2 regions of the Paraburkholderia unamae genome follow, and region 2 is predicted to be linked to the other one. Evidence: riboswitches for the same ligand, from Rfam matches in the RefSeq annotation. Region 2 holds a riboswitch; the other holds the start of a gene.
What was found. A riboswitch is a leader RNA that binds a small molecule or an ion and turns the genes downstream of it on or off. The one in region 2 is predicted to bind cobalamin.

Region 1 (7,046 bases), on a different contig from region 2:
CGCGGCCCATGAACTGATCGCAGCCGGCATTGCGATGCGGCGCATTCAAACGCAGCCGGCCCGCCGGGCGCTGGCCGAGGCCGGGCGTGCCGCGCGCGAGGCCGGCATCGCGGCGCTGAGCGCGGAGGTGGAGAGCGCGGAGACGCTGTTGCGCGCACCTGCCGCGCGCCTCGTCGCGCAAGGCGAGGCGCGTGTTCTGCTACTGGAGGAGGTCGAGGCGCTGCTCGCCTCGCCAGCGCTTGTCGTGGATGCGTGCCGCTACGTCGTACGCGAGCGCGCCGCGTTGATCGAACTGGCGCGGCGCCCCGTGCTGTTCGTGCTCGCCCGCGCGCTGGCCGAGGCATGGCCCGCCGACGCGCCGCGCGACGCGCTCATCGCGCGGGCCTTCCGCACGAAGCACGCCGACGAGACCCATCGCGCCCGGCTGCGCGTCGAAATCGGGCGCTTGCGCACGCTGCTGCGCGAGGTGGCGGAAATCGGCGCGACGCAACACGGCTTCGCGCTGGCGCCGCGCCACGCGCGCGAGGTGGTCGTGCTGGCGCGCCCGGTCGAGGAGAAGCACGCCGCCGTGCTGGCGTTTCTCGCCGACGGCGAATCGTGGTCGAGCTCGGCGCTTGCGCTCGCGCTCGGCGCGAGCCAGCGCACGGTGCAGCGCGCACTCGACTCCCTCGCGGGGGCGCAGAAGGTGCAGTCGTTCGGCTATGGCCGGGCGCGCCGCTGGACCACGCCGCCTGTCCCCGGATTCGCGACGACCTTGTTACTCCCCGCGCCGCTGCCGGGCGATTAGCATGAACGCCTGTTCTGTTCACTATTCTGTGCCGACGGCAAGGAGGAAGTCATGAAACGAACGACGGCCGAGATTGTTCGCGAGTACGGCCCTTATCCGGGTGTCGAGCAGGTGGGCGGCGTCACCTACGACGGCAAGCAGGTGTGGTTCGCCGTGGGCGAGCGGATCGCCTCGCTCGATCCCGTGAGCGGGCGGCAACTGGGCTCGATCGAGATCGCGGCGCACGCGGGCACGGCCTTCGACGGCCGGCATCTGTTCCAGATTTCCGAAGACCGCATCCACAAGATCGAACCCGAAACCGGCCGCGTGCTCGCCACGATTCCCGCGCCCGGCGGCGGTGGCGACTCGGGGCTCGCGTGGGCGGACGGCACGCTCTGGGTCGGCGTGTACCGCGAGCGCAAGATCCATCAGGTCGATCCGCAGACGGGCGCGATTCTGCGCACGCTCGAATCGAGCCGCTTCGTCACGGGCGTGACGTGGGTGGACGGCGAGTTGTGGCACGGCACGTGGGAAGGCGACGAAAGCGACTTGCGGCACATCGACCCGGACACGGGCGAAGTGCTGGAGCAACTCGACATGCCGCCCGGCACGGCCGTTTCGGGGCTGGAGTCCGATGGCGGCGAGCAGTTTTTCTGCGGCGGCGGCAATACCGGCAAGATTCGCGCGGTGCGGCGGCCCAAGCGCGAAGGCTAGAGCCGAGCGGGCGGGCCGTCGTGGCCCGTTCACCCGCTCGCAGGCCAGGCGTCAGAACGTATAGCTGAGCTTGCCGAACGCGGTGCGCCCGAGCGTGCTATAGCCGTACGCGGTCACATACTGCCGGTTGAACACGTTGGCGAGCGTGGCCGAGAGCGAGAGATGCGCGTTGACCTGGTACGACGCGCGCAGGCTGAGCGTCGTCCACGACGGCAGATAGATCGTGTTCTGCTGGTCGTCGAAGGTCGAGCCGTTGTACAGCAGCGAAAAGCCGGTGCTCAGCGCGTGCAGGTGGAACTCGTCCCACGTGTGGTCCACGCTCAGGCTCGCCGTTTGGCGCGGGCGGCGATTGAGCCAGGTCTGATCGCTCACGTCCTGCGGATTCAGGATGCCGACCGAGAGGCTCACCGGCGTGTACTGGCCGAGCGTGCCTTTGTACGAGAGGTCGATGCCCTGAATATGCGCGCGGCCCACGTTCACGGGCAGGAAGGTCTGCGAGTCGTAGGTGATGAGGTCGTGCACGCGCGTGTCGTACACGGCCGCCGTGAACGTGCCGTACGACGTGGCGGCGTCGAGCGCGGCTTCCACCGAGTCGCTGCGCTCGGGTTGCAGGTTCGGATTCGAGTAGCCGGGGTAATACAGGTCGTTGAACGTCGGCAGGCGGAACGCGTTGCCGTACGACACGCGCGCCGTGTAGACCGGCGTGATCGCCCATGCGAGCGCGACGTTGCCCGTGTTGACCGACTGCCCCTGCACGACCTCGTGGCGGCCCGCGAGAAACAGCGTGAGCGGCCCGAGCGTGGTCGACTGATGCAGCGAGACGGCGGAGTCGTTGCGCGCGGGCACGCCGTTCGGAATGTCCACGGGCAGGAACGCCAGTTCGCGCGTGTAGTCGTAGGCGAGCTTGGTCTCGCCGCTGAGCGGCTGGCCGAACAGCGTGTGCCCGGTTTCCTGGTGCGTGATCGACGTGGAGGTGGAAAAGCGCGTCGAGTCGATCTCGTCGGTGGGAATCGTCGGGTCGTTCGAATAGAGGAACTGACGATCGGTCGCGTAGCCCACGGACTGGTCGAACTGCGTGGTCGGCGTGATGTCGAGATGGAACGCCAGGCCCGTCGTGAGCTGGTTGTCGCGCTGCCGGTCGTTGCCGCCGAGGTTGTCGTAGGAGAGATCGGAGCGGTGGTACAGCGCGAAGGTCGAAATCGACCAGTTGTCGTGCGCGTAGCCGAGGCGCGCGTCCAGGTTCTGCGCGTGATACGGGTTGCGGCCGTTTTCGTGGCCGTAGGCCCACGGCTGTGTCGCGTCGATCCCGGCCGTGTTGTAGTCGTGGAGGCCTAGCGAGTAGGTAAGGCCGCTGAGCGCCGCAAGCGGGCCGGTGGAGGGGATCGTGCCGGAGGTGCGCAACTGCGTGTCGAAGGTCTTGTTCGAGCCGCCGCCGAACGACACCGTGGTCTGGTTCGGCTGATTCGACGCGTGGCGCGTGAAAAGCTGCACAACGCCGCCCACGGCGTCCGCGCCGAACGAGGCGGCGGCGGGGCCGGAGATCACTTCCACGCGGTCGAACGCGCTGGTCGGCAGGTCGGCCCACTCGGCCGTGCCCGTGGTGGAGGAGCCCACGCGGATGCCGTCGATGAACACCGCCACCTGGCTTGCCGACGAGCCGCGAATGCTCACGGCCGAGTAAGCGCCCGGGCCGCCGCTTTGCGAGACGCTCACGCCCGGCAGCGCGGTGAGCGCCTGCGCGATGCTCGGGTCGATGGGGGAGACGCGCTCCAGGTCTTCGCGCGTGAGGACCTGGGTGCTCGCGTAACGCTGGTCGAACGACTGCGGCAAATGCTGCGTGTCGCCCGTCACGAGAATGTTGGGCAGCGTGGCGTCGTCGTCGGGCTGCCGGGTTGGCGCGGACGATGCGCCGGCCGCATGCGCGGCTTGCCATGCGCAGGCCAGCACGGCGGACGTGAGAACGAGATGGCGGAACTTCATGAGGCGGTGGCTGGAAACAGCTCCTGAATACGGGCTGTCCGTGCAACGGGCGACCGCCCACCTGGATGGGCGGCGCTTGCGCATTGGGGCACCCCGCCCGCTGCGGCTGCTGGACTCGGCTGATGGCAGGTCTCCTGGCTTGCGGGTCGACGTCCGCTGCCGGCCTTCCCGGTTTCCCAGTGGCCTGCTCTGGCATGGACTCGCCGTTCACAGTTGCGGGGGCAGCCGCAGTCTCACACTGCGTTCCCTTTTGATCCCGTCGCCGGGAACCATCAGCGCGCAAGGGTAATGGCCGCGTATTCGGCGCGTCAACCATTCGTGCGCGGGGTGTGGCGAAAATGCCCGGTTTGGCCTGCGCCACGACTTCCGCTATGCTTTCAATTGCTTTTCGCGCGGCGGGCCTCGTCCCGGTCGCGGAAAGTGCAACACGAGCGGAACGCAGCAGGGAAGCCGGTGGGAATCCGGCACGGTCGCGCCACTGTGACTGGCACGCGGCAACGCGCCAGAAGTCAGACCTCGCTACGTTCTTTCCACGACGCAAACCAGGGCGCGTAACCCGAGGAGCCGTTCATGCACACCCCCATCTCACCGAGCGACCGGGCAGCCCGGCCGCGACCGCCTGGCGCCGCACGCGGCCAAAAACCGCACGCTGCGGGGCGCGGGTCCGCCCTGTCATAGCGAGCCGGATTACGACGTTTCAGACACCTCGCCGCGCAGAGCGAGGGCTGACAACGCTCGTCCGTACCCCTCCCCACAACGAAAAAGAGCGGACTCCGCCATGAATAAAACTCCCTTCACCGTCCTCGGCGGGACGGTACTGGCATTCGCAAGCACCGGCGCGTCGGCGCAGGAAATGACGCTGTATGGCGAGATCGACGCGAGCGTCGCCTACGTGAGCGACGTGGGCGGCCGCGCGCAATATCGCGCGGGCTCGGGCCTGATCGACGGCAGTTTCTGGGGCCTGCAAGGCAAGGAAGACCTGGGCGGCGGCAATGCCGCGGTCTTTCGCCTCGAACGCGGCTTCTCGGTCACGAGCGGCGAGTCCGTCGACGACCACCCGTTCTACGTGGGCCTCGCGTCGGAGCGCTTCGGCGCGCTCACGCTCGGCCGCCAGTACGACACGATGCACGACTATTTCGCGCCCTACGTGCTCACCGGCGGCACGGGCGGCACCACCTTCGCGCATCCGTTCGACAACGACAACGCCAACAACTCGTGGCTCGCCTCGAACGCCGTGAAGGTTGCGAGCGCAACCTATGGCGGCTTCAGCGCCGGGGCGATGTATGCGTTCTCGAACACGGCGGGGCGCTTTGCGCAAAACCGCGCCTACGGCTTCGGCGCCCATTTCGACGGCGGGCCGTTCAATGCGGGTGTGGCGTGGATGCATCTCGACGGGCGCGGCGAGTCGCCGCTGGGCGCGTACGACACGTCGGTGCTGCCGGGCGCGGGGCTCGTGCCGACCGAAGTCGCGGTGCAGCGCGAAGACATGATCGGCGCGGGCATGAGCTATGTGCTCGGCGATGTCACGCTGGGCGCGGCGTGGTCGCGCTCGATCCGCTCGGGCATGAGCGAGGCCGAAGGCGGTGGGCCGCTGCCATCCGGCGCGTTCAGCAACTACGAAGTCAACGCCGTGTGGCAGGCCACGCCCGCTCTTTCGCTGGCGGGCATGTACGCGTACACCGGGGCTTCCTCGGCCAATGCGGCGCACTGGCATCAAGGCGCGGTGCAGGCCGTCTATCAGCTTTCGAAGCGCACCGACGTGTATAGCGAGGCGGTGTATCAGCGCGCGTCGTCAGGGGCGCTCGCGATGATCAACACCTGCGACGCGTCGGGCGGGCGCAACCAGCTGCTCGTGGCGGCCGGTGTGCGGCACCACTTCTGATGCGGCGCGATCAGCCAACCTGCCGCGCCGGTCCGCCGCGCGAACCGCATGGGTGCATGACATGAGAACCGTGGACAACGAAGCCGTGACGCGGCTGCTGGGCGAACTCGAAGCCGGCAGCGACGACTGCTGGGATGTGTATGAGGAAGTGGGGCGCATCGTGGTGGCGCGGCTCGTCGAGAGCGACTGGCGCGCGCTTCAGGACATCGCGCAGGCATGGATGGCGAGCGCCGCCGAGCAGGGGCGGCTTGCCGACACGCCGCCCGCTTCGCGCGACTACGAGACGAACGAGGCGCGCGCGAACGAGGCCGACGCGGTGCTGTGCTCGGTGATCGTGAGCGCGGTGTTCGGCGCGCCGCCCGTGCGGCATTGAGGCGGCGCGCCATCCGGTCACTCGTCGCTCAAGGCATTACGATGCAGAGAGCTTGATGGCAACGCCGGTCGAGGAATACACGGGCGTCGCCTTGAAGCCGTCCACCGTGACCGTTGCGAACTTCACCGACGCGCCGCTGCCGTCGATCACGTCGATCGTGTCGCCGGCCTTCGGCGTGTAGCCGTTCACGAACTTCACGTGCAGCGTGCCGCCCGCCACCGTGAGCTGGCCGCCCACGCGCAGGCGTCCGCCGCCGTTGCCGTCGAGGTCGAGTTCGAGCGTCGTGTTGTCGAGCTGCGTGTATTTGCCCGTGACCGTCAACGGCGCGCTCGTCGCCACGCTCACGCTGCCGCCGCTGCCCACGTACACGTCACCCTTGCCGAAGGCCGTGGCCGATGCGGCCGCGAGCACGCCGCCGCCCACCTGCGAGCCGCCCGTATAGCTGTTGTTGCCCGCGAGCGTGAGCGTGCCGCTGCCTGCGAGCGTGAGCTTGCCCGAGCCGCCGATGTCGTTGCGCCAGGTGTCCGCGGCGTTGAAACCGCCCTGCGAGGCATCCATCGAAACGGCCACGTTGCCGTTGAATGCGCCATAGCCGTCGGCGGCGCCGAACATGTTCAGGCGGCCCCAGCCTTCGGCGTCGTCCATCACCGGGTAGCCCGAGGCGATTTCCGTGGTCTTGAGCACGACGCGGCGCTGGTCGGCGCTCAGGTACGGAAAGCGCGTTTCGAGCAGCACTTCCGCGCCCTTGGGCACCACGGGCGGCGCTTCGGTCGATTCGATCTGGCCGAAGCCGAAGGTCATGCGGCGCGCAAACGCCGACTTGTTGGTCGCGTAGTCGGCAAAGCGGTCCGTCGTCGCCGTGCCCGAATGCGCGTAGCTCGCGAAGCTCGTCGCGTCCGTGCTGGTGGCCTGCATGAGCGCGCTGTGCGCCTGCGCGTAGGCCGCGCTCTTGAGCGTGGCGTTCGCGGGGTCGTAGAGATTCGCGGCGGTGGCGGCGAGCGCGAACATGCGCCCGCCGATCACGTCGAGCGGCGAATGCATGCCCGCGAGAATGCGGTTCTCGCCGAGTTCGAGACCGCGGCTCGCCATTTCCTGATAACGCTCGGGCACGAGATACGCCATCGTCATCGCGTCGCGCATGGCTTCGGCCTCGTGGCCGCTGATAAAGCCGCCGTCCGTCGAAGGCGTCGTGCTAATGGCCGGTACGAGCGTGGGATCGACCACGACGCTCGTGCTCCAGCGGAACGGCCGCGCGTACTTGTAGAAGCGCTTGGCGGGCTCGGTGGAGGCGTTGTTGCCCATCGTGTTGAGCAGGTCGACCACCTTGCCGA
Region 2 (7,046 bases):
CGTCACGCAGTTGTTCCCCGCGTTGGTGTGCAGCCTCTCGCCGCGCAATCGCGTGACGAAGCAAGGCGCGTTCTGCGGCATCCTGGCGGGCGTGCTCGTGGTCATCGTCACGACGCTCACGCACCTGAGCGTGGCGCAACTGATTCCGTTCGCGCCGGATGCGATCAAGGACGTCAACATCGGCTTCCTCGCGCTGTTCGTGAACGTGATCGTGCTCGCCGTGGTGAGCATGGTGACGCAACCGCGCACGCATGTGGATCACGAGCATGCGCGGGCGCATTGATTGACATGACGTTTCAGGGAAACAGCCCGATCAGTCGGTACTGATCGGGCTGTTTTTTTATGCGGCCTTGCGCGCATCGGCAATACGCTGCGGCGCCTCGGGCCGCGCATACAGATGCTCCAGATACGCCTGCAAGCGCGGAAAGCCTTCGAGCAACTGCACTTCGTTGGCCCAGTCCATCAGGTACACCGTCACGCAGTCCGCAACCGAGAGCCGGTTGCCGACGATGAACTCGCGCCCTTCGAGATGCTTGTCGAGCACCGCCGCCATGGTCTTGAAGTCCTCGCGCGCCAGCTCGATATCGGCCGGAAGTCGCTTGTCCGGCGGATAAAGAAACGAGTGCCGCGTGATTCTCCAGAGCGGCTGCTCAAGCTCGGTGACGGCGAACAGCGTCCAGCGATAGGCCTGCGCCCGTTCGTCGAGATTCGTGGGCAAGAGTCCCTTCTCCGGATACTTGTCCGCGAGATACAGCACGATCGCCGCCGACTCGGGAATCACACGGTCGCCGTCGATCAGCACGGGCACCTTGCCGGCCGGATTGACGCGCAGGTATTCGGGCCGCCGGTGCTCGCCTTCGAGCAGATTGACCGAGACGAATTCGAAGTCGGCGTCGACTTCCTTCAGGCCCCACAGCGCGCGCTGCGAGCGCGTGCCGGCAAATCCGTAAAGTCTCATGGCAAGCCTCCGTTCAGGCGCCGGGAATCGGTAGAACCGGCATCACTTCGACGGAATCGCCGGGGAAAATCGAGAAATGCGGGTGACCTTCGAACAGCTTCGCGGCCTCTTCATGCGACGCCGCACGCACGACCGTGAAGCCCGATAGCGCGTTGGACGTATCCACGACGCCCTTTTCGCCGATGGATTTCGTCTTGCCGACCGGCCCGCCAAAATCGGCGATCGACGCCTTGTGCTTTTCGACCCACGCATGCCATGCCGCAATGCCCTCTTTTTCCCGCGCGTGCCGCTCTGCTTCGGGAAGCGCCGACCACGCCTTCATGCGTGGGTTGTCCCTGGTGCCGAGAAATATCGCGAGAAACAGCTTCTGATCGCTCATGTGTCCTCCGTCTGCTGATCTGGGTGCCGGCGCGATGGCGGGTGTGAAACCAGGGCAACGTCGGGTCGCCCCTCCGGCCTTGACAGAATAGGTTGATATCAACACAATTGCAACATGGCCAGCGCAAAGAAACTCCCCTTCGAAACCACGCTATTGGTGCGCGATTGCTGCCTGTGCTTGCATATGCAGCGGGCGGCGCGCAACCTTGCGCGCATTTTCGACGAGGTTTTGCGCCCGCTCGACCTCACGAACGGGCAGTTCTCGCTGCTGATGTCGCTGAACCGGCCGCATCCACCGGCCATGAAAGACGTGGCGTCGCTGCTGGCCATGGACCGCACCACGCTCACCGCCGCGCTCAAGCCGCTGGAGCGGCGCGGCCTGGTGGTGATCGAGCAGGACCCGGAGGACAAGCGCAGCCGCCTCCTGAGCCTCACGCCCGAGGGGCATCAACTGCTCAACGAGGCGTTTCCTTTGTGGCAGCAAACGCACGAGGCAATCGAACAACCGTTTGCCGAAGGCGAGGTCGACAAGCTGCGCGCGCACTTGCGCGCGCTTTCCTGAAACCTAGCGCTTCGACGCCCCATACAGTGTCGAATCGGCGAACCCTTCGGCCGCAAGCACGCGCCCGACGAGAATGAGCGCCGTGCGTTCGATATCGGTGGCCTGCACTTTTTGCGCGATGTCCGCGAGCGTGCCGGTCACGCGTTCCTCGTCGGGCCAGCTCGCGCGATAGATCACCGCAACCGGGCAATCTTCGCCATAGTGCGGCAGCAATTCCTCGACAATGCGCGCGATGTGGCGCACGCCAAGGTGAATGGCGAGCGTCGCCTTGTGGCGCGCGAGATCGCCAAGCTGCTCGCCTTCGGGCATCGACGTTTTCGTGGCGTAGCGCGTGAGAATCAGCGTCTGCGAGATGCCGGGCAACGTGAGTTCGCTGCCGAGCGCGGCGGCGCAAGCGGCGGTCGCGGTCACGCCGGGCACGACTTCATAAGGAATGCTGAGCATGCGCAAGCGCCGGATCTGCTCGCCGATCGCGCCATAGAGCGAGGGGTCGCCCGAATGCACGCGTGCGACGTCCAGCCCCTGTGCATGCGCGTCTTCGAGCAAGGCGACGATCTCGTCGAGCGTGAGCGGCGCGGTGTCCACCACCTTGTGCGCGCGGTGGCCTTCGAGCACGGCGGGCGGCACGAGCGACCCCGCATAGAGGATGACCGGGCAACTGCGCACGAGGCGCTGGCCCTTCACGGTGATCAGCTCGGGGTCGCCCGGACCCGCGCCGATGAAGAAAACTGTCATGCGTTGAAACTCCGCTGAGTGTAGTGCGCGAGCGCCTCGAGCGCGGCTTGCGCCGAGGCGAATTCGCGTTGCGCGTCCGGCAATGTCGGCCGCCGCATCATCACCACGGGCAGACCCATTTCGCGCGCGACCGCGAGCTTCGCTTCCGTGGCCGCCCCACCGCTGTTCTTGCTGACCACGACGTCGATGCGCGCCCCGGTGAAAAGCGTGCGCTCGCCTTCGGGCGTAAACGGCCCGCGTGCATCGATCACGCGTGCGCGGGCGTGGCCGGGGTGGGCGTCGAGGCAACGGATCGTCCAGTGCTGCGACTCGGGCACCTCGTCCAGATGCGCGAGCGGCTCGCGACCGAGCGTGAAAAGCGGCCGCGCGAACGGCGCGAGCGCTTCGGTCACGCCCGCCCAGCCGCTCACCATGCGCCAGTTGTCGCCGGCCTGCGGTTGCCAGGGCGCGCGGCGCAACGCCCAGTACGGCACGTTTGCCGCTTCGCAGGCGCGCGACGCGTTGGCGCTGATTTGCGCGGCATACGGATGCGTGGCGTCGAAAACGAGCGCGATGTGCTCGTCCGCGAGAAAGCGCGTGAGCCCTTCCGCGCCGCCGAAACCGCCCACGCGCACCGTGCAGGCGAGGTCGGCGGGCACGCGGCCGAGGCCCGCGAGCGAGTAGACATGCGCAGGGCCGAGCGTGCGCGCGATCGTCAGCGCGTCGCCAGTGCCGCCCAGCAGCAGGATGCGCGCCGTCATGGCTTGACGGCCTCGTAGAGCGTGACGGGCAGCGCCTGGCGCCACGTGTCGAAGCCCCCCAGCGGCTGCGCTTCGCCGATACCGATGCGCGTGAGCGTGCCGCCATGCTGCGCACGCCACGCCACGAGCGCCGCTTCGCTTTGCAGCGTCACCGCGTTCGCGACGAGCCGGCCGCCCGGCGCGAGCGCCGCCCAGCACGCGTCGAGCACGCCCGGCGCGGTCACGCCGCCGCCGATGAACACGGCGTCGGGCGTGGCGAGGCCCGCGAGCGCATCGGGCGCGCGGCCCGCCACGAGTTGCAGGCCCGGCACGCCGAGCGCCGCGCGATTGTGCTCGATGAAACGCTGGCGCTGCGCATGCGCCTCGATCGCGATCGCGCGGCAGGCCGCATGCGAACGCATCCACTCGATGCCGATCGAGCCGCTGCCCGCGCCCACGTCCCACAGCAGCGCGCCGGGCGTAGGTGCGAGGCGCGCGAGCGTGAGCGCGCGCACGTCGCGCTTCGTGAGCTGGCCGTCATGGCGGTAGGCGTCGTCGGGCAGACCTGGCGTGAGCGTCCAGCCGTGCGTGTGCGCCGGGGCTTCGCTCGTACATTCGAACGCGACCAGATTGAGCGCGGCGGCTTCTTCGACGTGCCACGCGTCGGCGCGGCCGTCGATGCGGCGCTCGCACGCGCCGCCCAGATGCTCGAACACGGCGAGGCGCGTCGCGCCAAAGCCCGCCTCGCTCAGCAACGCGGCGAGCGCCGCAGGCGTGCGCCCGTCCGAGCTCAAGGCGAGCACGCGCGAGCGGGTGTACAGATGGCGGCGCAGCGCGTCGAGCGGACGGCCGACGAGCGAGACCGTCGCCGTGTCCTGCAACGCCCAGCCAAGGCGCGCCGCCGCAAGCGAAAGCGACGAAGGCGCGGGCAGCACGCGCATTTCACCGGGCGTCACGTGGCGCGCGAGCGTCGCGCCCACGCCGAACAGCATGGGGTCGCCGCTCGCGAGCACGCACACGGGCAGATTCGATTCGCGATGCGCGAGCAGCGCCTCGACGCTGAACGGCTGCGGCCACGGTTCGCGCCGCGCGCGCACGCGCGACGGCAGCATCGCGAGATGACGCGCGCCGCCCGTCACCACGGCCGCGTCGAAAAGCGCGCGCCGGGCGTCGCGCACGAGCCCCGCGTAACCCTCGTCGCCGATTCCCACCACCGTCAGCCATGCCTGCCTGCCCTGCATTCGTTCTCCGTCGTTGCTCATCGCTCTGCGACATCTCGCGCGCACGCCCCTTTGCCGGGCGGAGCGCGCCTGAAAACGGGCATAATACCGTGTCCGCCGGCGCCGTTAAGGCAACTTTGCGTGAGACCGGAGCCAAGCGCCGAAGCGCTGACTCCGGGCCGCAAAAAAAGGGAACACAGCACGCTGTGGCCGCCCCCGCGACTGTAAGCAGCGAGACCGCATCCACCCGCGCCACTGGTTTTACCGGGAAGGCCGATGCGGCCCACGACCTGCGAGCCAGGAGACCTGCCGGCCGAACTGTTCGCACGAACCCATATCGGGCGGGGTGTACCGATATAGCGGCCGTTTTCCCGCTTGCCACGCGGGTTGCGCGCCGCACGTGCCATGCTTACCCGATATTCCCTTGACACACGAATCAACGCCCGACTCGCCCCTTGCCATGCTGGCCGCGCTCCGCCCATCGGCGTGCCCGGGGCTCGTGCGCGTGGTCGCGGCGCGTGACGGCGGTCTGTGCCGCATCCGTCTGGCCGGCGGCGTGCTGCACGCTGCCCAGGCGCGCGCGCTGGCCGACGCCGCGCTGGCGCACGCGAGCGGCGTGCTCGAACTGACGAACCGCGCCAACATGCAGATTCGCGGCGTGCGCGCGGGCGAAGAAGCGGCGTTGAGCGCCGCGCTGATCGGCGCGGGTCTGGGCCCGGCCGGCGTGGACGCGACGAGCGCGATCGAACGCGCCTGTGCCGCCGACGAATTGCGCAACGTGATGCTGAGCCCGTTGGCGGGCCTCGACCCCGCCGCCTGCGACACGACAACGCTCGCCGCCGCGCTCATCGACATGATGCAACGCGAGGCGCGTTTTGCTGCGCTTTCGCCGAAGTTCGCGCTGCTGATCGACGGCGGCGAGCGCATGGCGATGCGGGAGCATCCGCACGACATCTGGCTCGCCGCGCAACGGCATGGCGCGACGCTGCGATTCGCGGCGGGCCTGGCCGGCTGCCCCACCGAAGCGCCGATTGGCGTGCTCGCCGCCGACGATGTGTGCGGCTCGATACGCGCGTTGCTGCATGCGTTCCTCGATCTCGCCGGCGCGGACATCACGCGCATGCGCGGCGTGCTGGTCGCGCACGGACTCGAAGCGCTGCTGCACCGCGCACAGCAGCACGGCAAATTCTCGCTGATGCGCGACGACGCCGCGCTGCGAACCTGGCGGCGCGACGCGAGCGACGCCGACCTACGCCTCGGCGCGCACGCGCTGCACGCCGACGGCAGCGGCTACGTGGGTGCGCAGCCCGCGCTCGGCCGCCTCGACGCCGCGACCCTGCACGCGCTCGCCGCCCTCGCTGAAGCAGCGGGCGACGCGACGCTGCGCATCACGCCGTGGCAAAGCCTGCTGCTGCCCAACGTGGCGGCGCGCGCAATGCCCGCCGTGCTCGAACACCTGCGCGTGCTCGGCCTCATTGGCACGCGCGCCGCGCCGCTGGCGCGCCTCATCGCGTGCACGGGCTCGACGGGCTGCGCGAAAAGCCGCGCGGACACGAAGGCCGACGCGCAGCGTCTCGCGGCCCTCCTGCCCGCCGACGCCGAAGCCCACCTGAGCGGTTGCGAGCGCTCCTGCGCGGCCGCGCATCGCGCGCCGTTCACGCTGCTCGCGCAGGCGCCCGAGCACTACGACCTCTACCGGCGCGACGACGCTGCACCCGGCTTCGGCCAACTCGTCGCGCCCAACCTGACCATCGAAGCCGCCGCGCAGGCCATTGCGCGGCGGCCCCGGAGCACCCCCGATGTCTGATTACATCCGCGACGGCCAGGCGATCTATCGCGAGTCGTTCGCGACGATACGCGCCGAAGCCGACCTCTCGCACATTCCCGCCGACCTCGAAAAACTCGCCGTGCGCGTGATCCACGCGTGCGGCATGGTGGACGTCGCCGCCGATCTCGCGTTTTCCGCCGGAGCGGGCGCGGCGGGCCGCCAAGCCCTCGCGCAAGGCGCGCCGATTCTCTGCGACGCGAAAATGGTCGCCTTCGGTGTCACGCGCGCGCGTTTGCCCGCGAACAACGCGGTGATCTGCACGCTCGACGACCCTGCCGTGCCCGAACTCGCGCGCGAGATCGGCAACACGCGCTCGGCCGCCGCGCTCGAACTATGGCGGCCGCATCTCGCGGGCAGCGTGGTTGCGATCGGCAACGCGCCCACCGCGCTCTTTTATCTGCTCGACATGATCGCGGCCGGCGCGCCGCGCCCCGCGCTCATTCTCGGCTTTCCCGTGGGCTTCGTGGGCGCGGCCGAGTCCAAGGCACAGCTTGCGGCCGAGCGCCACGGCGTGCCGTTCGTGGTCGTGCACGGCCGCCGCGGCGGCAGCGCGATGGCCGCCGCCGCCGTCAACGCACTCGCTTCGGAGACCGAATAAATGACCCGTAAAGGACGTCTGCATGGCATCGGCGTCGGCCCCGGCGAC

Region 1: another riboswitch for cobalamin. It lies ahead of C7402_RS29690 (porin); the one in region 2 lies ahead of cobG (precorrin-3B synthase).

What each region holds. Positions count from the first base shown of each region.
Region 1 is NZ_QEOB01000016.1:33,948-40,993, reverse strand. It holds gene C7402_RS29705 (helix-turn-helix domain-containing protein) at 1-787, shown strand, start outside; gene C7402_RS29700 (Vgb family protein) at 839-1,480, shown strand; gene C7402_RS29695 (TonB-dependent receptor domain-containing protein) at 1,532-3,460, opposite strand; cobalamin riboswitch at 3,568-3,749, opposite strand; adenosylcobalamin (AdoCbl) riboswitch at 3,895-3,987, shown strand; gene C7402_RS29690 (porin) at 4,239-5,342, shown strand; gene C7402_RS29685 (hypothetical protein) at 5,404-5,715, shown strand; gene C7402_RS29680 (acid phosphatase) at 5,752-7,046, opposite strand, start outside.
Region 2 is NZ_QEOB01000005.1:130,589-137,634, reverse strand. It holds gene C7402_RS12320 (sodium:solute symporter family protein) at 1-283, shown strand, start outside; gene C7402_RS12315 (glutathione S-transferase family protein) at 341-958, opposite strand; gene C7402_RS12310 (YciI family protein) at 972-1,337, opposite strand; gene C7402_RS12305 (MarR family winged helix-turn-helix transcriptional regulator) at 1,452-1,898, shown strand; gene cobM (precorrin-4 C(11)-methyltransferase) at 1,902-2,633, opposite strand; gene C7402_RS12295 (cobalt-precorrin-6A reductase) at 2,630-3,373, opposite strand; gene cbiE (precorrin-6y C5,15-methyltransferase (decarboxylating) subunit CbiE) at 3,370-4,593, opposite strand; cobalamin riboswitch at 4,704-4,900, shown strand; gene cobG (precorrin-3B synthase) at 5,033-6,379, shown strand; gene C7402_RS12280 (precorrin-8X methylmutase) at 6,372-6,998, shown strand; gene C7402_RS12275 (precorrin-2 C(20)-methyltransferase) at 6,999-7,046, shown strand, end outside.